One region of the Paraburkholderia sp. FT54 genome, then DNA from elsewhere that is predicted to be linked to it. Evidence: riboswitches for the same ligand, from Rfam matches in the RefSeq annotation. Region 1 holds a riboswitch; the other holds the start of a gene.
What was found. A riboswitch is a leader RNA that binds a small molecule or an ion and turns the genes downstream of it on or off. The one in region 1 is predicted to bind glycine.
Positions count from the first base shown of each region.

Region 1 (11,845 bases):
CCGGAAGGATACCCGGTTTCGGCCACACCGTCCACCGGACGGCCGCAATGGCGGTATCCGGCGCCTTTCGGCCGACTCTCACGATGCGGGTAAACGCCTGCTGAACACCGCGCCGCGCCCCTCGCCGCCGTCGAAATGTTGCGTCTATAATCGTCCTGGCTGATTAAAGAACAAGAAGTTGCCGTCACGCTGTACCGCTCACATACCCACGGAGACGAGACAAGCATGAGCGAAGCACCACACGGAGCCCCGATCAAAACCCCCGGACAGCTCGTCGCCGCGATCATTGCCAGTTTTGCGGTACCCATCGTCATCATCGTTTTGCTAGTGATCTACGTCGACAATTCGACACGCACCGGCGCCGGCACCGACTCTCTCTCCGAAGCCGAGGTCACCGCCCGCATCAAACCGTTCGCCCAGGTCGACATTCGCGACGCCAACGCGCCGCGCGTCTACAAGAGTGGCGAGGAAGTCTACAAGGCCGTTTGCTCTGCGTGTCACGCGTCGGGTGCGGCAGGCGCGCCGAAATTCACCAATACCGCCGACTGGGCACCGCGCATCGCGCAGGGCTTCGACACGCTGCTGCACACGGCGCTCGCCGGCAAAGGCGCGATGCCGCCGCGCGGCGGCACCAGCCCGGACGACTATAGCGATTTTGAAATCGCCCGCGCAGTCGCCTACATGGCGAACAATTCCGGCGGAAGCTTCCCTGAACCGGCTCAGCCGGCGCCGGGCGCGGCAGCGGCGGCATCCGGTGCAGCGGCAGCAGCGCCGGCCGGCGCTTCGGACGCGGGCGCGGCTCAGGCCGCCGCGGCGATGGCCGCCCTGGCCAGCGTGCCGCAAGCAGCCGCGCCAGCAGCGGGCGGCACGCAAAGCGCGGACGCGTCGCAAGCCGGCAAGGCGTTGTATCAGCAGGTTTGTCAGGCCTGTCATGCGGCCGGCGTGCTGAACGCACCCAAGTTCGGCGACAAGGACGCCTGGGCGCCGCGTCTGAAGGAGCCGATGGACACGGTCTATAACTACGCGCTGCACGGCAAGGGCGCGATGCCTCCGAAGGGCGGCTCGACCGCCTCCGACGCGGACGTGAAGGCCGCTGTCGACTATATGGTCAGCGCGGTGAAGTAAAACGCTCGCGGCGTTTGCCGCACCACTAAAAAATCCCTGCACCGCGTCGCCGCCGTGCAGGGATTTTTTTAACTCGGTCGGCATACAGGCCTGCGCGGTTCGCGTCGTGCGTCAGGCTGGCTGCTATCCGGGGCGACCGCGAGCGCAACGTTCGCAGCGCCCGCTCAAGGCTTCTGCAACAGCGCCTTCAAACTTGCGAGCCGGTCTTTCGGCGACATCGGCGCTTCTTCGGGCGTCGGCGGCGGGGCGTCGTCGAGCAGCATTTCGGGGATGAAGCGCGACGGCTCGCACACCACCGTCTCTCTCGCGCGCTTGCGCTTCTTGCACCAGTTCAGATGCAGGCTGCGCTGCGCACGCGTGATCGCCACATACATCAGGCGGCGCTCTTCCTCGATGCGCGCGTCGTCGATCGGCTCGTCGTCCGGACCGCCGCGATGCGGCATGATGCCTTCCTCGACGCCGACCAGAAACACGTGCGGATACTCCAAACCCTTCGACGCATGCACCGTCGAGAGCCGCACCGCGTCGGGATCTTCCTCGCGGCCTTCGAGCATCGACATCAGCGCCACGGTCTGGATCAGGCCGAGCAGATTCTTGCCGGTGTCGCCGAGACCGTCGGCGGTGTCGTAGCCGGTGGCTTCGTCGTTACCGGCACCTTCGGGCTCGGCCTTCGTGCCTTTACGCTTGAGCCACTCCATGAACTCCAGCACGTTTTGCCACTTCGCCTGCGCCTGACGTTCGTCGAACGCATCGTAGAGATAGGCTTCGTAGTGAATCGCATCCATCAGTTCGTCGAGCAGCGTGCCGGCGGCGTCCTTCTCGGCGCGATCGGTGAGCCGCTGCATGAAGTCGCAGAACACGCGCATGGGTTCGATCTGCCGCGGCGACAGACGCGCCTCGATGCCGCCCATATACACCGCCTCGAACAGCGACACCTTGGCCTGGCCCGCGAACGAGCCGAGCGCCTCGAGCGTCGTATTGCCGACGCCGCGGCGCGGTGTGGTGATCGCGCGGATGAACGCGGGGTCGTCGTTCGCGTTGGCGATCAGACGCAGATACGCGCAGATGTCTTTGATTTCGGCTTTGTCGAAGAACGACTGGCCGCCGGACAGCACGTACGGAATCCGCTCACGCCGCAACACCTGCTCGAAGATGCGCGCCTGGAAATTACCGCGATACAGGATCGCGTAGTCGCGGAAATTCGCGCGCCGTTCGAACTTGTGCGCCGACAGCCGAAACACCACGGACTCGGCCTCGTGCTCTTCGTCGTTGCACGGCGTGACGGTGATCGTGTCGCCCATGCCGTGTTCGGACCACAGCTTCTTCTCGAACAACTTCGGATTGTTCGCGATCACGTTGTTCGCGGCGGTCAGAATGCGCACCGTCGAGCGGTAGTTCTGCTCCAGCTTGATCAGATGCAGCTTCGGAAAATCCTTGCTGAGCTGCCCGAGATTTTCGAGCGTCGCGCCGCGCCAACCGTAGATCGCCTGATCGTCGTCGCCAACCGCCGTGAACGCCGCGCGCTTGCCGGCCAGCAGTTTCACCAGTTCGTACTGGCAGGCGTTGGTGTCCTGATACTCGTCGATCAGCAGATAGCGCAGCTTGTTCTGCCAGCGGTCGCGCACCTGCTCGTTCTTCTCGAAAAGTTCGGCGGGTAGACGAATCAGGTCGTCGAAATCGACTGCCTGATACGCGTGCAGTGTCGCCACGTAATTGCGGTAGACGATCGCGGCCTGGTGCTCGTCCTCGTTCGCGGCGATCGCGATCGCCTGCTCGGGCATGATCATGCCGTTCTTCCACAGCGAGATGATCGACTGGATCTTGCGGATGAAGCCTTTGTCCGTCGAGCCGACCTGCTCCTGGATCATGCCGAAGCAGTCGTCGGAATCCATGATCGAGAACTGCGGCTTCAGGCCGACGTGCTCCGCTTCCTGCCGCAGAATCTGCACGCCGAGCGAGTGGAACGTGCAAACCGTCAACTGATTGACGGGCACTTTGCGGCCTTCCTTGCCGGGCGTGGTGAGCGTCTTGCCTTCGAGCAGCTTGCCCACGCGCTCGCGCATTTCCAACGCGGCCTTGTTCGTGAACGTGACGGCGGCGATGTGGCGCGGCTCGAAGCCCTTGGCCTCGATCAGGTGCGCGATCTTCTGCGTGATCACGCGCGTCTTGCCGCTGCCGGCGCCGGCGAGCACGAGACACGGACCGTCAAGATAACGGACCGCTTCATTTTGAGCGGGGTTCAGGCCTGCGGACATCGTCTGTGGATGGGTAATGCGGTTGAAAGCAGCGGTTGAAAGCGGCGGTCGAGGGCGTAGCAGCGCAAATTCGCCAGCCGAAGGCCCGGGGGCATGCTGCGCGGTCCCGGCCGCTGGAACGGGCGCCCCGCGCGCTGCGAAGGTGGTCCGGCCCGCTGCGGTTCGCGCGAGAGCAGCGATGTTAACACGATTGTGCAGACGGATATCGGCGACGGACGCCCACCACGACGCTGACGGCCCACCCTCAGGACATGCCACAATTGCGGTGTTGCGCGCCGCCGCCGCGGTGGCAAAGCGGCGCGCCGATTTTGCAGGAAGACACGCATGTCCGCATCGCTGAAGATTGGATTGATGGGTTACGGTTTCGCCGGCGCGACCTTTCATGCGCCGGTGATCGAGCACTGCGGCCGCGCGAGCGTCGCCGCCATTGCCACGAGCCAGCCCGAGCGCGCGCTCGCCGACTATCCGCACACGAAAGTGGTGGCGGACCTCGACGCGCTGCTGGCGCTCGATGAACTCGACTGCATCGTGATCGCCACGCCGAACGACACGCACTTCGACCTGGCGCGCCGCACGCTGGAAGCGGGCAAGCACGTGGTGGTCGACAAGCCGGTCACGCTGAACGCCGCCGACGCGCACACGCTCGCCAATATCGCGCTCGCCCGAAGCAAACTCTTCATACCGTTCCACAACCGTCGCTGGGACGGCGATTTTCTGACCGTGCGCGATCTGCTCGCGAGCGGTGAATTGGGACGGATCACGCAATACGAATCGCATTTCGACCGATTCCGGCCGGAAGTGCGGCAGCGTTGGCGCGAGGAAGCGTCGCGAGGCGGCGGCTTGCTGCTCGACCTCGGGCCGCATCTGGTCGACCAGGCGCTGGCATTGTTTGGAGCGCCGCAGACCGTGTCGGCCACGGTGCGCAAGCATCGCGACGACGCCGGTGCGCCGGACTACGTGCATATCCAGCTCGGCTACGCTGAGTTCGAAGTGGTGTTGCACGCCAGTGCGTTGACGGCGCTGGTCGCGCCACGCTTCACCATCCACGGCACGCGCGGCAGCTATATGAAATACGGGCTCGATACCCAGGAAGATCAGTTGAAGGCGGGCCTGCGTCCGGGCGACGACGGCTTCGGCGCGGGCAACGCCGCAGGTGCGCTGCGCGTGCTGGAAGGCGATAAGGAAGTCGAGCGCGAGTTGCCGACGCGCAATGGCGATTACTCCGGGTTCTATATCGCGGTGGCCGACGCCATCCAGAATGGAGTGAAATTCCCGGTGAGCGCACAGGACGCTGTCGACGTAATGACGGTTATCGAGCTTGCCGGCCGTAGTTCGGAAGAAGGCATCCGGTTGCCGTTCGAGCGGATTCGCTGACTGCTTTGCCTGCGCGTCGAAACGGTCTGTGTACCTAAAACGGCACTCGCCACCCGCGCCGCGCAGGTCAAAACCCTGACACGCCCGAAAGGAACATAACGTTACAAATAACGCCGCGCCTCCGGTCAGCGCGTTGCGGCTGTCATCCGTTCCTACCCGGGTAGCACCGCAAACGACAATGACTTCCGGAGAGTCCATGCCCCGTACTATCCGCGCGCTCGCCGCGTGCGCCCTGCTCAGTTCTCTCGCCGCCTGTGTGGTGGCACCTCAGCCCGCGCCGGCGCCTCGTCCCAATCCGCAACAGATCGCGGATCAGCGGCTGCGTCAGGTCGACGGCCGCATCGACAATCTCAGCCGCCGGATCGATAACCGCGTCAGTCAAGGCTACTACCCGCCTCCGCAAGGCGGCGCGCTGCACCATCGCCTCGACGTGATCCGTCACGAAGCACACGACATGGCCGCGCAGCACGGCGGCGGACTGTCCAGCGACGAACAGCGCCTGCTGAATCAGGAACTGGACAACGCGGCACACGCCATAGGCGAATAATCGCTCCAGGTCCGGTATCGAAGTAGCACGAGCGCGGCCATCACGTCCCGCGCTTTTTTTGACAGGCATGAAGGCGGCCCGTCAACGTCCGCGCCGCTCGCGGGCCTTTATTTGACAAGCCCCCGGCCCTCGCGTACATTCGCCGCACGCGTCGGGAGAGCGCGCTGGCCGCTGGAAACCGCAGGCCGCGCCGCCGAAGGGGCACACCCGCAAACTCTCAGGCAAAAGGACCGACCGCGTCGAAAAACCCGCGTCCAGGCAACATCAAGGCACCGGTTTTTCGCACTCTGGAGAGCGGCAGTAGCCGTCTGCATCGTTTAATCGAGCGGATTCTGGCAGGCTGCCCACCGAAGGGGCGCGCGTTTCACCGTGGCACGTCAACGTGACCCCGGCAGCGCAATCTCTCAGGTATCGAGGACAGAGGGGTCATGCAGAACCACGCTCGCAGCCGCAAGGCCGCGAGGCGTAGCGCCGCATGGCCTTTTTCGTTTCGCGAGATGCCCGAGGCCCCATGACCGAACTCAAACACACCCCGCTCAACGCCACCCATCGCGCGCTCAATGCCCGCATGGTCGATTTCGGCGGCTGGGACATGCCCGTCAACTACGGCTCGCAGATCGACGAACACCGCGCCGTGCGCACCGACGCCGGCATGTTCGACGTCTCGCACATGTGCGTCGTCGATTTCACCGGCGAGCGCGTGCGCGCCTTCTTCGAATACGCGCTGGCGAACAACGTCGCCAAACTGCAAACGCCTGGCCGCGCGTTGTACTCCTGCCTGCTGAACCCGAATGGCGGCGTGATCGACGACCTGATCGTCTATTACTTCGGTGAAGATCACTTCCGTGTGGTCGTGAACGCCGGCACCGCTGACAAAGACATCGCCTGGTTCGGCCAACTCAACGCCGAAGGCGGCTTCGGCCTGACCATCACGCCGCGCCGCGACTTCGCGATCGTCGCGGTGCAAGGTCCGAACGCACGCGAAAAAGTCTGGCAAACCGTGCCGGCCGCGCGCGCCGCCACTGAGGCTCTGAAGCCCTTCAACGCCGCCCGCATCGAAGGCACGCCGTTCGGCGAATTGACCGTCGCCCGCACCGGCTACACCGGCGAAGACGGCTTCGAAATCATCGTCCCGGCGGATCACGTCGAAGCGCTGTGGAACGCATTGCAAGCCCAAGGCGTGCGCCCGGCCGGTCTCGGCGCGCGCGACACGCTGCGCCTCGAAGCCGGCATGAACCTGTACGGCCAGGACATGGACGACAACGTCTCGCCGCTCGACGCCGGTCTCGCCTGGACGGTCGACCTGACCTCGCCGCGCGACTTCGTCGGCAAGGGCAAGCTGGAAGCGGACGGTTCGCAGGCCGCGTTCGTCGGCCTGATCCTGCTGAAGGAAAACGGCAAGGCGGCGGGCGTGCTGCGTGCTCATCAGAAAGTGGTCACGCCGCAGGGCGAAGGCGAAATCACCAGCGGCACGTTTTCCCCGACCATGCAGGAATCGATCGCCTTCGCGCGCGTGCCGAAGGGCGTGCAGCCGGGCGACACCGTTCACGTTCAGATTCGTGACAAAAACGTTCCTGCAAGCGTGGTAAAACTGCCGTTCGTGCGCAATGGCAAAGTGCTCGCGGTTTAAGCAAACCGGCGCGTGCGCAAACCTTCACGAGAAAACGCCGGGCCGCCCCAAGTTTTCTTGTTCCCTCTGAGACGGCCTGGCGCGAAGCGACAGGTTGGAGGGCCCTTTTTAGTTACTACCGAATCACACCGCATAGGAGCATCCGATGAGCATCCCGGCCGATCTGAAATACACCGAATCGCACGAATGGGTCCGCACCGAAGCGGACGGCACGCTGACGGTCGGCATCACCGACCACGCGCAGGAAGCGCTCGGCGATATCGTCTTCTTCGAAGTGCAGGAACTGGGCAAGACCGTCACGGCAGGCGACACCGTCGCTGTCATCGAGTCGGTAAAAGCCGCTTCGGATATTTACGCGCCGGTCTCGGGCGAGATCATCGAAGCCAACACCGCCGTGGCCGACACGCCTGATTCGGTCAACACCGCGCCGTACGAAAGCTGGCTCTTCAAGATCAAGCCGGCCGCGGACGCCACGCAAGACCGTCTGATCGACGCCGACGCGTACACCAAATCCATCGGCGCCTGAATTTACCTTTACGTTTAACCCGACAGGTGCGGTGTCCTTTTCGAACGGACAGCCGCACCGCCAGGAACACCCATGAAGCTCGAACACCCGGATCGTCTGATGAACCGCACTCCTCTCTCGCTCGCCGCGCTCGAAGTGCATGACGCCTTCGCTGAACGGCACATCGGCCCGGACACGGCCGACCAGCAAGCGATGCTCGAAGCTCTCGGCTTCGCGTCGCGCGCGGCGCTGATCGACGCCGTCATTCCGAAGACGATCCGCCGCGCCGAAACGCTGCCGCTCGGCCCCTTCACGCAACCGAAGAGCGAAGCGGAAGCGCTCGCCGCGCTGCGCGAACTCGCGGACAAGAACCAGGTGTTCCGCTCCTACATCGGGCAGGGCTATTACAACGCGCACACGCCGACGGTGATCCTGCGTAACGTGCTGGAAAATCCGGCGTGGTACACCGCGTACACGCCGTATCAGCCGGAAATCTCGCAAGGCCGTCTGGAAGCGCTGCTGAACTTCCAGCAGATGATCGTCGACCTGACGGGTCTGGCGATCTCGAATGCGTCGCTGCTCGACGAAGCCACGGCCGCGGCTGAGGCGATGACGCTGCTGCAACGCATCGGCAAGCCGAAGTCGAACGTGTTCTACGTGGCCGACGACGTGCTGCCGCAAACCATCGAAGTGGTAAAGACGCGCGCCACGCCGGTCGGCATCGAAGTGAAAGTGGGCCCGGCCGCGGAAGCGGCGAACGCGAATGCGTTCGGCGTGCTGCTGCAATATCCGGGCGTGAACGGCGACGTGCGCGACTATCGCGCGCTCACCGATGCGATCCATGCTGCGGGCGGCCACGTGGTGGTTGCCGCCGACCTGCTCGCGCTGACCGTGCTCACGCCGCCGGGCGAATGGGGCGCGGACGTGGCCGTCGGCAATACGCAGCGTTTCGGCGTGCCGGTTGGCTTCGGCGGCCCGCATGCTGCTTACCTCGCCGTGCGCGACGAATTCAAGCGCCAGATGCCGGGCCGCCTCGTCGGCGTGACCGTCGACGCGCAAGGCAACCCCGCGCTGCGTCTCGCGCTGCAAACGCGCGAACAGCATATCCGCCGCGAGAAGGCCACCTCGAACGTGTGTACCGCGCAAGCGCTGCTCGCGATCATGGCCAGCATGTACGCCGTCTATCACGGCCCGCACGGTCTGAAGACGATCGCGCTGCGCGTGAACCGCATCGCCGCGTTGCTGGCCGAAGGCGCGAAGCAACTTGGCTATAAGCTCGTCAACGAAACTTTCTTCGACACACTTACTTTCGACACCGGCGCGCGCACGCAAGCGCTGCTCGACGCCGCTACCGCCAAGCGCATCAATCTGCGTCGAGTAAGCGCCACGCAAGTGGGCCTGTCGATCGACGAAACCACGACACGCCACGATCTCGCCGATCTGCTCGCCGTGTTCGCGCAAGCGGCTTTCACCAGCGACGTGCCGCAAGTCGACGCACTCGACGCCAAGCTCGCGGCGTCGAACACCGCATCGGTGCCGGCCGCGCTCGAACGCACCAGCACGTACCTCACGCACCATGTGTTCAACCGTCATCATTCGGAAACGGAAATGCTGCGCTATCTGCGCAGCCTGTCCGACAAGGACCTCGCCCTCGACCGTTCGATGATCCCACTCGGCTCGTGCACGATGAAGCTGAACGCGACCTCGGAAATGCTGCCGGTCACGTGGCCTGAATTCGGCCAGATCCATCCGTTCGCGCCGGCTGAGCAAACCGTCGGCTACCGCGAAATGATCGATCAGCTCGAAGAGATGCTGGTCGCGGCCACTGGCTACGCGGCCGTGTCGCTGCAGCCGAACGCCGGCTCGCAAGGCGAATACGCCGGCCTGTTGATCATCCACGCGTATCACGCGTCGCGCGGTGAAGCGCATCGTAACGTCTGCCTGATTCCCGCTTCGGCACATGGCACGAATCCGGCGTCGGCGCAGATGGCCGGCATGCAGGTGGTCGTGGTGGCCTGCGACGCGCAAGGCAACGTCGATATCGAAGACCTGAAGAAGAAAGCCGATCAGCACGCCGACAAACTCGCGGCGATCATGATCACGTATCCGTCCACGCATGGCGTGTTCGAACAGAACGTGCGCGAAATCTGCGAGATCGTGCACGCGCACGGCGGCCAGGTGTATGTGGACGGCGCGAACATGAACGCGATGGTCGGCCTGACCGCGCCGGGCCAGTTCGGCGGCGACGTCTCGCACCTGAATCTGCACAAGACTTTCTGCATTCCGCACGGCGGCGGCGGACCGGGCGTCGGTCCGGTTGCGGTCGGCGCGCATCTCGCGCAGTTCCTGCCGAACCAGATCTCGTCGGGCTATGAACGCGCGCCGAACGGCATCGGCGCGGTGTCGGGCGCACCGTACGGCTCGGCCTCGATCCTGCCGATCTCGTGGATGTACATCGCTATGATGGGCGCTAAGAATCTCACCGCCGCGACCGAAACCGCGATTCTCAACGCGAACTACGTCGCCAGGAAACTCGCGCCGCACTATCCGGTGCTGTATTCGGGTCCGGGCGGACTGGTCGCGCACGAGTGTATTCTCGACCTGCGTCCGATCAAGGAAACCAGCGGCATCACCGTCGACGACGTCGCCAAGCGTCTCGCCGACTACGGCTTCCACGCGCCGACGATGAGCTTCCCGGTGCCGGGCACGCTGATGGTCGAGCCGACCGAATCGGAATCGAAGGAAGAGCTCGACCGTTTCATCCAGGCGATGATCGCGATCCGCGAGGAAATCCGCGCGGTGGAAGACGGCCGCTCGGATCGTGAAGACAATCCGTTGAAGCATGCGCCGCACACGGCGGCGGTGGTCATCGCGAACGACTGGAAGCATGCGTATGCGCGCGAAACGGCGGCGTATCCGCTGCCCACGCTGATCGCGAAGAAGTACTGGCCGCCGGTCGGCCGCGCGGACAACGTGTACGGCGACCGCAATCTGTTCTGCTCCTGCGTGCCGATCGCCGACTACGAGTAAGCTGGGTCGTTGCCAGACATCGCCCGTTGCCTCGAAAAGAGGCGGCTGGGCGGTGCGCGGTTCGGTCCTCGGTTCTCTGTCGCTCCTGGCCGCAAACGGCTAACATCACACACCGAATCAGCCTAACGAGGAGTTTCGCATGGCGCGAAAGGTGCGATTGATGCAAAGCCGGACCGAAGCAAGGCGAGCGCGGACGTGGCGGCAAGCCTGCACACTGCTGTTGGCTGGCGCAGCCGTGCTGCTGCCGCTGCGGCAAGCGCAGGCTGCAATGAATTTTTGTGCGGCGCCCGCACTGCAAACCAGCGAACGCACTAACGCCGATCCCGGCGTGAAAGCGCTGGTGAGCAATGTCCAGGCCCATCTGAACGACCAGCCGCATGCGCTGGCGAAACTGCATACCGAAGGCACGCTGCCGCACGAAGGCATTTACGACCAGAGCGTCGAAGCGGAGAAAGATCTTGATCTGCTGCGCGACGCCGCGCTCGCCTGGCGCGCCACCAGCGACGACCGTTATCTGAAACTGGTCGATCGGCTGCTTTATGCCTGGGTCACGACCTATCAACCGAGCTTCAATCCCATCGACGAAACCCACTTCGAGGGACTGATTCTCGCGTACGACATGACGGCAAGCGCGTTGCCGGTGAAAACGCGCAATGCGTCGATGGCGTTCCTGACGAAACTCGCGAACGGCTACATCGGGCAAATCGACGCGCAGCCACGGCCGCTCAAAGGCACGTTCAGGAACAACTGGCAGAGCCATCGGATCAAACTGATTGCCATGGCTGCGTTCACGCTGGACAACCGCAAGATGATCAATGCGGCCCAGCGTCTGTTCGTCGAGCATATCGGCGACAACATCGAGCCGGATGGTTCGACGATCGATTTCAGCGAACGCGACGCCTTGCATTACGTCACCTACGATCTGCAACCGCTCGTGACCGCCGCGCTCTCCGCGCGCCGCCATAACCGTAACTGGCTGCCTGAGAAGGGCGCGGACGGCGCCTCGCTGGAAGCCGCGCTCAACTGGCTGGCGCCGTACGCGGCCGGCAGCAAGACGCATGAAGAATTCGTGCATTCGAGCGTTCCGTTCGATGCAAAACGTCGCGAGGCCGGCTTGCCCGGCTATTCGGGTCAATGGGACCCGAAGAACGCGACGGAACTGTTTCACCTGGCGGCGCGCCTCGACGGGCGCTATACGCCGATCGCGCTACAGCTCGCACCGACGCCGCCCGCGTGGCTCGCCGTGTGTTTGCCGCTGCCAGCGCGGTAAACCAACTTTATGATCAGCAGGGAGCAGTAAATGGCAGTCAGCGTGTTCGACCTCTTCAAAATCGGCATTGGTCCGTCCAGTTCGCATACGGTCGGGCCGATGCGCGCGG
Region 1 is NZ_CP134195.1:76,543-88,387, reverse strand. It holds gene RI103_RS00355 (c-type cytochrome) at 226-1,125, shown strand; gene RI103_RS00350 (UvrD-helicase domain-containing protein) at 1,290-3,380, opposite strand; gene RI103_RS00345 (oxidoreductase) at 3,705-4,754, shown strand; gene RI103_RS00340 (hypothetical protein) at 4,951-5,301, shown strand; glycine riboswitch at 5,444-5,545, shown strand; glycine riboswitch at 5,579-5,732, shown strand; gene gcvT (glycine cleavage system aminomethyltransferase GcvT) at 5,813-6,931, shown strand; gene gcvH (glycine cleavage system protein GcvH) at 7,077-7,457, shown strand; gene gcvP (aminomethyl-transferring glycine dehydrogenase) at 7,530-10,466, shown strand; gene RI103_RS00320 (alginate lyase family protein) at 10,606-11,736, shown strand; gene RI103_RS00315 (L-serine ammonia-lyase) at 11,767-11,845, shown strand, end outside.

Region 2 (11,845 bases), on a different replicon from region 1:
TGATCAGGAAGCTCGATCTGAACATGATTTACGTGGCCGGTCCCGGTCATGGTGCGCCCGCCACACTGGCGCATTGCTATCTGGAAGGTCACTACTCGGAAATCTATCCCGACCGCAGCCTGGACGAAGCCGGCATGCGGCGCTTCTTCCGGCAGTTCTCGTTTCCTGGCGGCATCGGTTCGCATTGCACACCCGAGACGCCCGGCTCGATTCACGAAGGCGGCGAACTCGGCTATAGCCTGTCGCACGGTTACGGCGCCGCATTCGACAATCCCGATCTGATCGTCGCCGTGATGATCGGCGACGGCGAAGCGGAAACGGGCCCGCTCGCCACCTCGTGGCACTCGAACAAATTCCTCAATCCGATCCGCGACGGTGCAGTGTTGCCGGTGCTGCATCTGAACGGCTACAAGATCGCCAATCCGACCATCCTCGCGCGCATTCCCCGCGAGGAACTCGAAGCGTTGCTGACCGGCTACGGCCACAAACCGTATTTCGTCGAAGGCGACGATCCCGCCGTCATGCATCAGCAGATGGCGGCGACGCTCGAACAGTGCGTCGGCGAAATCCGCGCGATCCAGCAGCGCGCGCGCGACAGCAACGACGCGTCACGGCCGCGCTGGCCGATGATCGTGCTGCGTTCGCCGAAAGGTTGGACCGGTCCGAAGGAAGTCGACGGGCACGAGGTGGAAGGTTCGTGGCGCGCGCATCAGGTGCCCGTGCTCGATCCGGTGACCAACGGCAAGAGCCTGAAGCTGGTGGAAAACTGGCTGCGCAGTTACGGGCCCGAGACGCTGTTCGACGAAGCAGGGCGCCTGGTAGCGGAACTGCGCGAACTCGCCCCTGAAGGCGCGCGCCGCATCAGCGCCAATCCGCATGCGAACGGCGGCTTGCTCTGCAAGACGCTCGACATGCCGCCGTTTCGCGATTACGCGGTGGCAGTGAAAAAGCCGGGCCGCTCGTACATGTCGCCGACCGAGGCGCTCGGCAAATTCCTGCGCGACGTGATGCGCAACAACATGACGAACTTCCGTGTGTTCGGCCCTGACGAGACCGCGAGCAACAAGCTGACCGCCATCTACGAAGCCTCCGAAAAAACCTGGCTCGCGCAAACCGAGCCGGGCGACGCGGACGGCGGCGAACTCGCGGTGGACGGCCGCGTGATGGAAATGCTCAGCGAACACACGCTCGAAGGCTGGTTCGAAGGCTATGTGCTGACCGGCCGTCACGGTCTGTTCGCCACGTACGAAGCGTTCGTCCACGTGATCGATTCCATGTTCAACCAGCACGCCAAGTGGCTGGAGAAGGCCAAGCGCGATCTCGGCTGGCGGCAACCGGTGCCGTCGATCAACCTGCTGATCACCTCGCTCGTATGGCGTCAGGATCACAACGGCTTCACGCACCAGGATCCCGGCTTTCTCGATGTCGTCACGAATAAAAGCCCAGACGTGGTGCGCATTTATCTGCCGCCGGATGCGAACTGTCTGCTGAGCGTCGCCGATCATTGCCTGCGTTCGCGCGATTACGTCAACGTGATCGTCGCCGACAAGCAGCCGCATCTGCAGTACCTCGACATGGACTCGGCGGTCACGCATTGCACCAAGGGCATCGGCATCTGGGACTGGGCGTCGACGGATCACGGCGTCGAGCCCGACGTGGTGATGGCCTGCGCGGGCGACATCGCGACCATGGAGGCGCTCGCCGCCGTACAGATTCTGAAGGAGCAGTTCGCCGACCTGAAGATCCGCTTTGTCAATGTGGTCGACCTGTTCCGCCTGATGCCCGAGCATGCGCATCCGCACGGCCTGTCCAGCCGCGATTTCGATTCGTTGTTCACCACGACCAAGCCGGTGATTTTCAACTTCCACTCGTATGCGTCGCTGGTTCACAAGCTGACCTATAACCGCACGAATCACGACAACCTGCATGTGCATGGCTATCACGAGAAGGGCAACATCAATACGCCGCTCGAATTGGCGATAATCAACCAGGTCGACCGGTTTTCGCTGGCGATCGACGTGATCGATCGCGTGCCGAAGCTGCGCGGCGTCGGCGACCATGCGAAGGAATGGCTGCGTGGCCAGATCATCGAGCATCTGGCGTATGCGCATGCCGAGGGCATCGACAAGGAAGAAATCCGCAACTGGACGTGGAAAGGCTGAGCGAGGCATGGCCATGCACACTGAAGACCGCGCTGAAGATCGAACGATTCTGGTGTTGAACAGCGGTTCGTCGTCGCTGAAGTTCGGGCTGTTCAGGCATGCGGGCGATGACGAATCCCTGTTGCTGGAAGGCAGCGCCGAAGGCATCGCGCGCGACGACGGCAGCCTGCGGATCAAGGCGCCCGATGGCCGCGTGCTGGTGCAGCAGGAGCGCGTGCTCGAATCGCAGACCGATGCGTTGCAAAAGCTCGCGCAGGTGCTCACGCAACAGCACCATGCGCGGCCTTCGGCGGTGGGGCATCGGGTGGTGCATGGCGGACCGCATCTGCGCACGCATCAGCGCATTACCGCCGACGTGCGCCGTCAATTGCAGGATGCCGTGCATTTTGCGCCGCTGCATATTCCGCCGGCGCTCGCGTTGATCGACGAGGCGCAGAAGATTTTCGGCGACGCGCCGCATTTCGCCTGTTTCGATACAGCGTTTCACGCCACCTTACCTCCACGTGCGGCGCACCTCGCGTTGCCGCGCCGTTATGCGCAAGCCGGCGTGATGCGCTACGGCTTTCACGGGCTGTCGTACGAATCGCTGGTGACGCGGCTTGGCGCGGACCTGCCGGCGCGCGCGGTGTTCGCGCATCTCGGCAACGGTTCGAGCGTGTGCGCGCTGCGCGAGGGCAAATCGATCGATACGTCGATGGGGTTGACGCCGACCGGTGGCGTGCCGATGGGCACGCGCAGCGGCGACCTCGACCCGGGCGTGCTGCTGTATCTGATGCGCGTGGAAAAGCTCGATGCCGGCGCATTGGAGACACTGCTGAATCGCCAGAGCGGTCTCGCCGGCTACGCGGATGGCGAAAGCGATATGCAAGCGCTGGAAAAACGCGCTGCGGCGGGCGATGCGGATGCGTCGCTGGCACTCGATGCGTTCACGACCGCCGTGCGCAAGACCATCGGCGGTTATGCGGCGTTGCTCGGTGGAATCGATTTGCTGGTGTTTACCGGCGGCATCGGCGAGCACAGCCAGGAGATTCGCAAACGCGTATGCGACGGGCTCGCTTTCATGGGTCTAACGGAAAACGATCCGGCGGGCAAGGTGAGGACGATTCACACTGAAGAGGAGAAGCAGATTGCGCGGCATTGCCGTGCGCTGTTGCGGCAAACGCAGACGCAGATGCGCTGACCTTCATTTAGCCTTGACGACGGTGCGGTCCGATACGCCTGTCACGCCGAAGAGACGTGTCACGTCTTCGAGCGCCGCGGCGCGTTGCTGATCGCGTTGCAACTCGCCGCGCAAGGTGATGCGGCCGCGCGAGACGTGCACTTTTACGGCGTGTTCGGGGACTGCTGCGTCCCAGGCGAGACGCTGCGTCGCCTCCGCGGCGATCTGCGCATCGCTCAGGCGTGCGTTGCCTGCTTTCGGTTTTGCGGCATCGGCGTGTGGCATGGAGTCCTCCACGGAAGTGATACGTATGGGGAGAACACTAGCAGAAGTGGCGAATTTTGCATTCGACGGCGGCAGCGGTGACGTCACGCTGCCGCCGCTCGCAAAACCCGGTCAGCAAGCGCTACTGGATCGCGCCCGCCAACACCTGCGCCGTCGCAGCCGACAACGTCCAGCCCAGATGCCCATGCCCGGTGTTGTAGAAGACGCCGAGCCGTTTCCCCCGGCCCACCCTGGGCAACATGCTCGGCAGCATCGGCCGCAAGCCGGCCCACGGAATCACGCGTGAGGTCGACACCTCGGGAAAATAGCGCCGCGTCCAGTCCACCAGCGGCGCGATGCGATCTGAACGGATATCGCGGTTGAAGCCGTTGATCTCGGCCGTGCCCGCCACGCGAAAACGATCCACGCCCAGCCGGCTCGTGACGATCTTCGCGCTGTCGTCGAGCAGGCTTACCCACGGCGCGCGCTGCTGGCTGAGTTCGTCGTCGAGACAGACCGTGATCGAATAGCCTTTGACGGGGTAGATGTTCACGTGGTCGCCCAGCATCGCCGCGAAGTCGCGGCTCTTCACGCCCGCGCACACGACGATCCGCTCGAACGCGAAGCGTTGCGACTCGCCTTCGAGATCGACCATCAACGTAAAGCGGCCCTCGGCGGGCTGCTCGATCGAGGTGATCTGCGCGTCGTAGTGAAACTCGACACCATGCCGCACACACGCCTGAGCGAGCCCGCGTGTGAACTTGTGAATGTCGCCAGTCGAATCGGACGGCGTGAAAAAGCCGCCGTAAAAATCGCCGTGCAGCGTGGGCTCGATGCCATGCAGCTCGCTCGCCGTCACCGGGTTGCGGTCGAGCCCGCCTTCGCGCAGCAGTTCGTTCACCTTGCTCGCGGCGTCGAATTCCTTGCGGGTCTTGTAGATGTGCAGAATGCCGCGCCGCTCCAGGTCGAAGTCGATGCCTTCGGCACTGGCGATCGAAAACAGATGCTCGCGCGCGGCAATCGCGAGCCGCACGGTCTCGACCGTATTCGCCCGGTAGTGCGGAATCTGCCGCAGGAATTCGCCCATCCACGAGTACTTGTGCCAGGTGGGCATGGGATTGAGCAGCAGCGGAGCGTCGCGCGTGAGCATCCAGCGCAGGCCCTTCATGACGGTGGCGGCGCTGTTCCAGACTTCGGCATTGCTGGCGGACAACTGGCCGCCGTTGGCAAAGGAAGTCTCCATCGCCGCATAGCGATGGCGCTCGAAGACGGTGACGTGATGGCCGCGCTGCGCGAGGGCGTGAGCAGTCGTGACGCCGGTAATGCCGGCGCCGATAATGGCGATTCGTGACATGACATGGTCCAGAGTAGTTGAGCATCACCGGTGTCGATTTCGTGTCGAAACCGGCGTCGATGCCCCATCTGTCCATGTACCTGAGAGTTTCTTCCCTGCGGCAGCCTGACCCGATGCGAGCCGTGTGCGGGGAATCCCCTTCGGTGGGCGCACAGGGTCTTGCCCATGCGCCGCTCTCCAGATGTTCCTGCCGCGCGGTCCTTTTGCCTGAGAGTTTCCGGGGCGGTTGCTCCGTCGGCGTCGTCACGTACGTCTGACGATCTCTCCCGCGCTGCATTGCAGAACGGCTCGACAATACCGTTCAAAGATTTTTACCGCAAGTGTTTCCTGCGCTGCACTGCACTGCGCAAGCGGTGCTTTGCAGTGGCGCGCCCGAACAGCCGCCGCAAGCTCTTCACCATGGGCCTCGTGCTCGCCGGACTCGCGGTACGCATCGCGCTCGACTCGCACCGTTGAGTTTTTCGAGGCGCGCTATCCGCCGCGCGCCGCACCCGAGCCTCTGAACACCCAGCCGTTGAACAGCGCCCCGCATAGCATCAACGCGCTGGTGATGAGAAACACCGCCTGCATGCCGAAATGCGCGCCCGCAAAGCCGCCCGCGAGCGGCCCCGCCACCTGTCCCGCGTAGTTCGCAGAGGTCGCATAGCCGAGAATGTAGCCGGCGGAGCGGTCGGGCACGCTATGCCGGATCACGCTCGTGATCGACGGCAACAGCCCGGCCAGTGCGAGTCCCATCAGAAAGCGCAGCACCACCAGTTGCCAGCCGCTCGTGACGAACGCCTGTGGCACCAGCAAGGCCGCGCACACGGCGAGGCACGCCACAATCACCTTGGGCGTGCCAATCCGGTCGGCCAGACGCCCGACACGCGAGGCCGCCAGCACGCTGCCGAGCGCCGAGGCCGACATCACGAAGCCCGACACCAGCGTGACGTGCCTTGCGTCGTGCACGAGTTGGCTGACATACACGGTGATGATCGGCTCGATCGACATGTTGGCGAACATCAGCAAGCCGGCGGTGAACAGCATCGCCAGCACGGGCCGCCGGTCGGGCACGCTGGCCCAGCCGGTAGGCGCATCCGTCTCGTGCGGTTGGCCGCGCGTGCGCTCGACCGGTTGCTCCTTGACGAGCAGCGTGGTCGCGATGAACGCGCAGAAGATCATCGCGCCCGCAATGAAAAACGTGTTGCGGATGCCGATCAGCGGCGGCAAGGCGCCGCCCACCAGCGGGCCGACGAGACTGCCCGCCATCACCCCCGAGGCCAGCGTGCCGAGTGCCCAGCCGGTGCGTGAGCGCGGCGTCTGCGTGGCGATCATCACGGTGGCGCCCGATGAATAGCCGCCGACCAGCCCCGCCAGAAAACGCAGCCCCACCAGTTGCCAGACATTCTGCGCGAGTCCGAGCAAGGACATCACGACGGCCATGCCAAGGCTCGCGCGAATCAGGATCAGCTTGCGTCCGTAACGGTCGGCCATGCGCCCCCACAGCGGCGAGACTAGCGCGGCGGCGAGGAACGTCGCGCCGAACGCGACGCCGGACCATTGCACGGCGGCCGCGTCCGTATCGACGCCGAGTTGTTTCACATAGAGCGGCAGGAAGGGCAGCAGCAGGGTCATCGCGACGATGGTCGTGAACGAGCCGAACAGGCAGACATAGAGATTGCGCTGCCAGTGCGGCGCGCCGTCGGTGGGAGGGGTCGAACTCATCGAGGCAGTTGGGTGCGGGGCGGACAGGGCTCGGGCCGCAAGCGCGGCGAAAAACCGATTGTGCCTGAGAGCGGGCAAGCGGGCCGGCAAAGCGGGCGGATCGCGGCCGATAGCGAGTGCATCGAGCCACGCACACAGGCAAGCAGACAGAGCGAGCCGACGCTGTCACGCGCCGCTCCGGCAGATGGCCAGCCGTGAACCCTGGTATGCTGACTACGCGCCATTGGCGCGCGCCCCGCGCGCCCGGCATTGCTCACCTCGAACACAAAGGCCTGTCCATGTCCGACTTTCCCATCGACAACCCGTTTCTCGAATCGCTCGGCGTGCGTTTGACGCAATGGCGCGACGGTTACGCCGAACTGCTCATGCCGATCGATGCGAGCAAGCTCAATCGCCAGGGCGTGCTGCAAGGCGGCGCGATCGCCACGCTGCTCGACGCGGCGGCAGGTTATGCCGGACTCTTTGCGGCAAGCGGCGAGCCGGCACGGCATGCCTTCACGCTGTCGCTGACCACCAACTATCTCGACAAGGGACTCGGCGAATCGGTCACCGCCAAGGGTTATCTGGAGCGCGCGGGCCGCTCGATTTTCTTCTCGCGCGGCGAGGCGTGGGTGGACGGCACGCTGCTGATCGCCAGCGCGCAGGGCACGTTCAAGTATTCACGAACGGCCTGACGTGTAGCAGCCGGTCCGCACGCTCGTCACAGCGCCTTGTACATGATGGTGGTCGCGTCGTACTCCTGGCTATGCGTGCCACGCGCGTAGCCCGGGATCACGCCGGCCGTCCGGTAACCCAGTCCGGTATAGAGCGGCTCGGCGTGGTCGCCGGTGCGGGTGTCGAGCGTAAGCAGGCTGCGCTGCAAGGCATGCGCACGACGTTCGAGTTCCGTCATCAGCGCCCGCGCGATGCCTTGCCGGCGCAAGCCCGGATGGACCAGCAGCTTGCGCACCTCGGCGCGATGCCGCTGATTGGGCATCGTGTCGTAGTCCAGTTGCACGGTGCCCGCAATCGCCTCGCCGCGGCGCGCAACCAATAGCACCAGCCCGCCTGCACGCAGCGAAGAAAGCACTTTGCCGCGCCAGAACGCTTCACTCTCGCCGACGCCACACGGCATGACAAAGCCGACGCTCGCGCCGTCGTGCACACAGGCACGCAGCAGGGCGCCGAGTTCGGGAAGATGACGCACGAGGTCGTCGGCGGAGAATGAGGTGATGGTGGTCGCGCTCATGCTGGCTCACACGATGAAGAGAATGTAGCGGGCCGCGCTGTGCGCGGGCGTCACGAAAGCGCTGGGCCCGAACAGTTGATAGCGCAGGCAGTCGCCGGGTTGCAGATCGTGGCTCTGGCCATCGACGGTGATCTGCAATTGCCCTTCGAGCAGAATCAGATGATGTTCGAGGCCGGGCCGCGGCGACGCGTCGTAAGCGATGCGCACACCCGCATCGAGTTCGCATTCCAGCGCCTCGCCGCTCAGCGCTTGCGCAGGCGGCGACACGGAGCGCCGCCGGAAGCCGACGCTCGTGTCAGTCCAGAACGGCTGGGCGTCGCGCGGCACGAGCGGCGCGAAGTCTTCCTCGACCATGTGCATGAGGCGCGACATCGGCAGGCCGTAGGCGACGCAGAGTTTGCCGAGCACGCTCGCCGTCGGGCTCACGGCGGCGTTTTCGAGGCGTGACAACGTTGCGCGGCTGACGCCGCTGAGTCTTGCGAGGTCGTCGAGCGACCAGTTGCGCTCGGCGCGCAGCGCCCGCAGACGTTGGGCGATGCGGCGGTCGATGGCGTTGTCGTCGGGGAGTGGGTTTTCCATATTCGGAAAATTATCTCGAATATGGAATTAGGTCAACAAGGAAAAAAACGCACGTCCATCCAACTCACGCCGGCGACTCTGCTTATTCGATTCGGGTCATGCGCAGGATCGGCGTGTCGCCACCGAGCGCGAGAACTCGCTCGATCAACGCGTCACTTACACTCGCGACCGGCGTGACTTCACGCGTGAGAATCCACAAGACAGGCAGCGCCCGCCCGGCTCGCGTCAGACGGCCTCGCGCGTCAAGCTGTAGCGGAGATTGGTACACCTGCGCGGCCTGGCCCGTTTATCATAGTGCCCACAAACCAGAAAGCACCGCCCGGCTGTGCAGCGGTAACGCACATCATCCACGAGACCTGGCGGCTCATGCCGCGACATCATTTATGAACTCCACTCCCGACGCTTCTTCCCGTCCTTCGATCCGCGCGTTGACCTTGCTTGAAGGACGCGTGCTCGGCGTGCTCGTCGAAAAGCAGCACACGGTGCCGGACAGCTATCCGCTCTCACTCAACGCATTGACCTTGGGCTGCAACCAGAAAACCGGCCGCGCGCCGGTGATGAACGCCACCGAAGCCGAGGTGCTGACCGCCCTCGACGGATTGAAGCGGTTGAGCCTCGTGATGGAAGGCAGCAGCAGCCGCGTGCCGCGCTTCGAGCACAATATGCATCGGGTGCTGGGGCTGCCGAGCCAGTCGGCGGCCTTGCTCACCACGTTGCTGCTGCGTGGCCCGCAAACCGCGGCTGAACTGCGCCTGAATAGCGCGCGTCTGCATGGTTTCGCCGATATCTCGTCGGTCGAGGCGTTTCTCGACGAACTCGCGGCCAACGACCCGCCACGGGTCGTGAAACTCGCGCGCACACCGGGCGAGCGCGAGAACCGCTGGACGCATCTGCTATGCGGTGAAGTGAGCGCGAGCGAGTTGGCGCAGCCGGGTGCCGAAGACGACTCGGTGCCGTTGTCCACGTTCGAAGCGGTCAAGGCCGAACAGAAGCGTCTCGCCGATGAAGTGAGCCGTCTGCAGATCGTGGTCCGCCGCATGGCAGCGGAGTTGGGTATCGACGCCGGCGATCTCACTGCCGGCGAATGAAGTTCGCGGCGCCTGTTGTGCGTGACGTTTCGCGCAACAGGCGAAGACAGCAAACCTAGAACTTGTAGTTCACAGAAGCGAGCGTATTGAGTTCGAAGCGCTTTTCGGTAATCGGGCTATTCGCCGCATCATGTTCGAGCCGCCCGAACGTCGCAGCGACCGAGCCATTCCAGTGCCGGGAAAAATCATACGTCACCATCGCGTTCAGATGAATATCGCGCACGCCGGCGCTCGTGTTGTACGCGGGCAATCCCGACGCGGCGCTTTGCTGAGCTGAAACGCCGAAGAACGTCCGCGTATACGTGCCGTTCGCCCACGTGAATCCCGGTCCTACGGAAAAGAGCCAGCCGCCCACGGGCGCCGACGCCAGGAAGTCGGTGCTGACCGTCGTTCCTTGCTGATGTCCGGCGATGTCCTGGTACAAGGCCACCGAGCCGGTGAATGCCCACCACGTATAGTCGGCGAACAGTTTCAGTTTGGGGCCGCCGTCCACATTGCCGAGGCCATGCAGGCGCGGATCGTCCGACTCCTTGCGTGACTGGAAATCGAAACTCAACGCGGCGCCCAGGTGATACGCGGGACTGCGCAACACGTTGACGCCGAGCACGTCCGGGCCTTGGGAGAAGAACCGGTCGTCGTAAGAGATATCGAGCGCGGGGAACGGAATGTAGCTCAACTGCCGCGAGCCCGGATATTTCGGTGTTATCACGAGACCGGGGCCGACGCCGATTTTCCATTTACTGTCCGCTGCGGTGCCGGCGCTTGCATCCGTCGTGGCGCTCGAAGCGGCTTCGTCCGCGTGGGCGCTTTGCGCCACCGGAAGACCCAGCGCCGCGGTGAGCAGCGACGATGCCAGCATCGGACTCACAGGCTTGCGCGCCTTCATACGCGCTCCTTGCCCAGCGCCGCGAGCTGTCTGAGGCGGCGCGCCAGCGCCTTCGAGACGACTGCTTGCCTGCTGTCGTCGCCGCTGTGCGCGGCTTCGCTTTCGCGTAAAAACAGTGCGGTTTCGCGCGCGACGATCTCCCGCTCGTTGTCCGATGTAATCATGTGATACGAATCGTCCAGCCAGATTGTGCGTAAGAAGGCCGCGCCGATGTGGCGGGCGACGAAGCGGGCATTGCGCGGGCTCGAGGTTTCGTCGTCGATTGCGTGGACGATCAGGCAATCGGTCTTGATGTCGCGCACCGATGTGCGCACGGTCGACGCGAGGCGGCTCGCCTCGTGCAACGCCGGCAAGGAGATCGTCGACGGCCCGACTTCGCTGAAGTCGCTGCGCTGCATGGCACGGGCAATCTTCGCCCGGAGCGCTTCGTTGCGCAGGCCGAACGGCGCTGCTTCGCGGTAGCGCCAGCGTTTGCGCATTGGCGTGTAGTACGCCCAGTTGAGCAGGAAGCGATACCACGGGATGGCCCAGCCGTCGTACGAGAGCGTGAGCGAAAGCAGCACGAGCGACTGCGCCTGCGGCCTGCGCTGCGCCAGCGCGAGCGCCAACGCCGCGCCGATCGACAGGCCGCAGATCGACACGCGCGCGAAACGCGCGGCCAGCGCGTCGTACTCGCGCACGGCGGCCTCGACCCACACTTCCATTGCGGCTTCGTCGGAACCCGCGCTATAGCCGGGCAGCAGCGGCGCGCTAATGGTGAAGCCTTCCGCGTTCAGAAAGCGCGCGAGAAAACGTAATTCGAGCGGCGAGCTGGACAGGCCGTGCAACATCAGCACGGCGTGGTCGTCGCCGGCGAAGAACAGAGGTGTCGGCTGGCTCACGTCAGGCTGCTCCGATCCGCAGCACGAGAAAGTCGCCGGCATGCGTCGTGAAGCGCTCGCATACGCATTCGGTCAGCTTCGAGGCGCCGTCGCCGCTTTTCATGCGCACGCGATGACTGCCCGGCCACAGTGCCTTGCTGAGCCGCTGAATGTCATCGGAATGGACTTCGGCAAAGCGCGGGCCGGGCGCAATTTCATTGGGCAAGCGCGGCGGCGCGCTTTGCGGCTTGACGTCGTCGACCGGTTGCAATGCGTTGCGCTCGAGCGCCTGAATGAAAATAAACGTCTTGTGATGATGCGATAGATGCCGCAGCAGCCGATGCGTTTCGTCGACGGCCCGGCGCGCGAGCATGCGTTCGTTATCGTGACGCAGCAGCATTTCATAACGCGACTGCGCGACCGAGGCGATCAGTTCGGCGCGAAACTGCGAGCGCCGCAAACGCTCGATCAGAACGATCACCAGTAGCGTGACCAGCGGATAGGAAATCAGCAGAGCCAGGTCCGCGCGATCGAATACGGCTAGATGCGCATAAGGCGGCA
Region 2 is NZ_CP134196.1:1,500,055-1,511,899, forward strand. It holds gene RI103_RS26280 (phosphoketolase family protein) at 1-2,162, shown strand, start outside; gene RI103_RS26285 (acetate/propionate family kinase) at 2,176-3,342, shown strand; gene RI103_RS26290 (BON domain-containing protein) at 3,346-3,606, opposite strand; gene RI103_RS26295 (D-amino acid dehydrogenase) at 3,728-4,939, opposite strand; glycine riboswitch at 5,125-5,218, opposite strand; gene RI103_RS26300 (MFS transporter) at 5,411-6,643, opposite strand; gene RI103_RS26305 (PaaI family thioesterase) at 6,922-7,317, shown strand; gene RI103_RS26310 (GNAT family N-acetyltransferase) at 7,344-7,871, opposite strand; gene RI103_RS26315 (XRE family transcriptional regulator) at 7,878-8,450, opposite strand; gene RI103_RS26320 (hypothetical protein) at 8,533-8,718, opposite strand; gene RI103_RS26325 (YceH family protein) at 8,834-9,538, shown strand; gene RI103_RS26330 (MipA/OmpV family protein) at 9,594-10,424, opposite strand; gene RI103_RS26335 (alpha/beta fold hydrolase) at 10,421-11,254, opposite strand; gene RI103_RS26340 (DUF4118 domain-containing protein) at 11,307-11,845, opposite strand, start outside.
Region 2: linked by a shared signal. The riboswitch ahead of RI103_RS26295 (D-amino acid dehydrogenase) and the one ahead of gcvT (glycine cleavage system aminomethyltransferase GcvT) in region 1 are both predicted to bind glycine.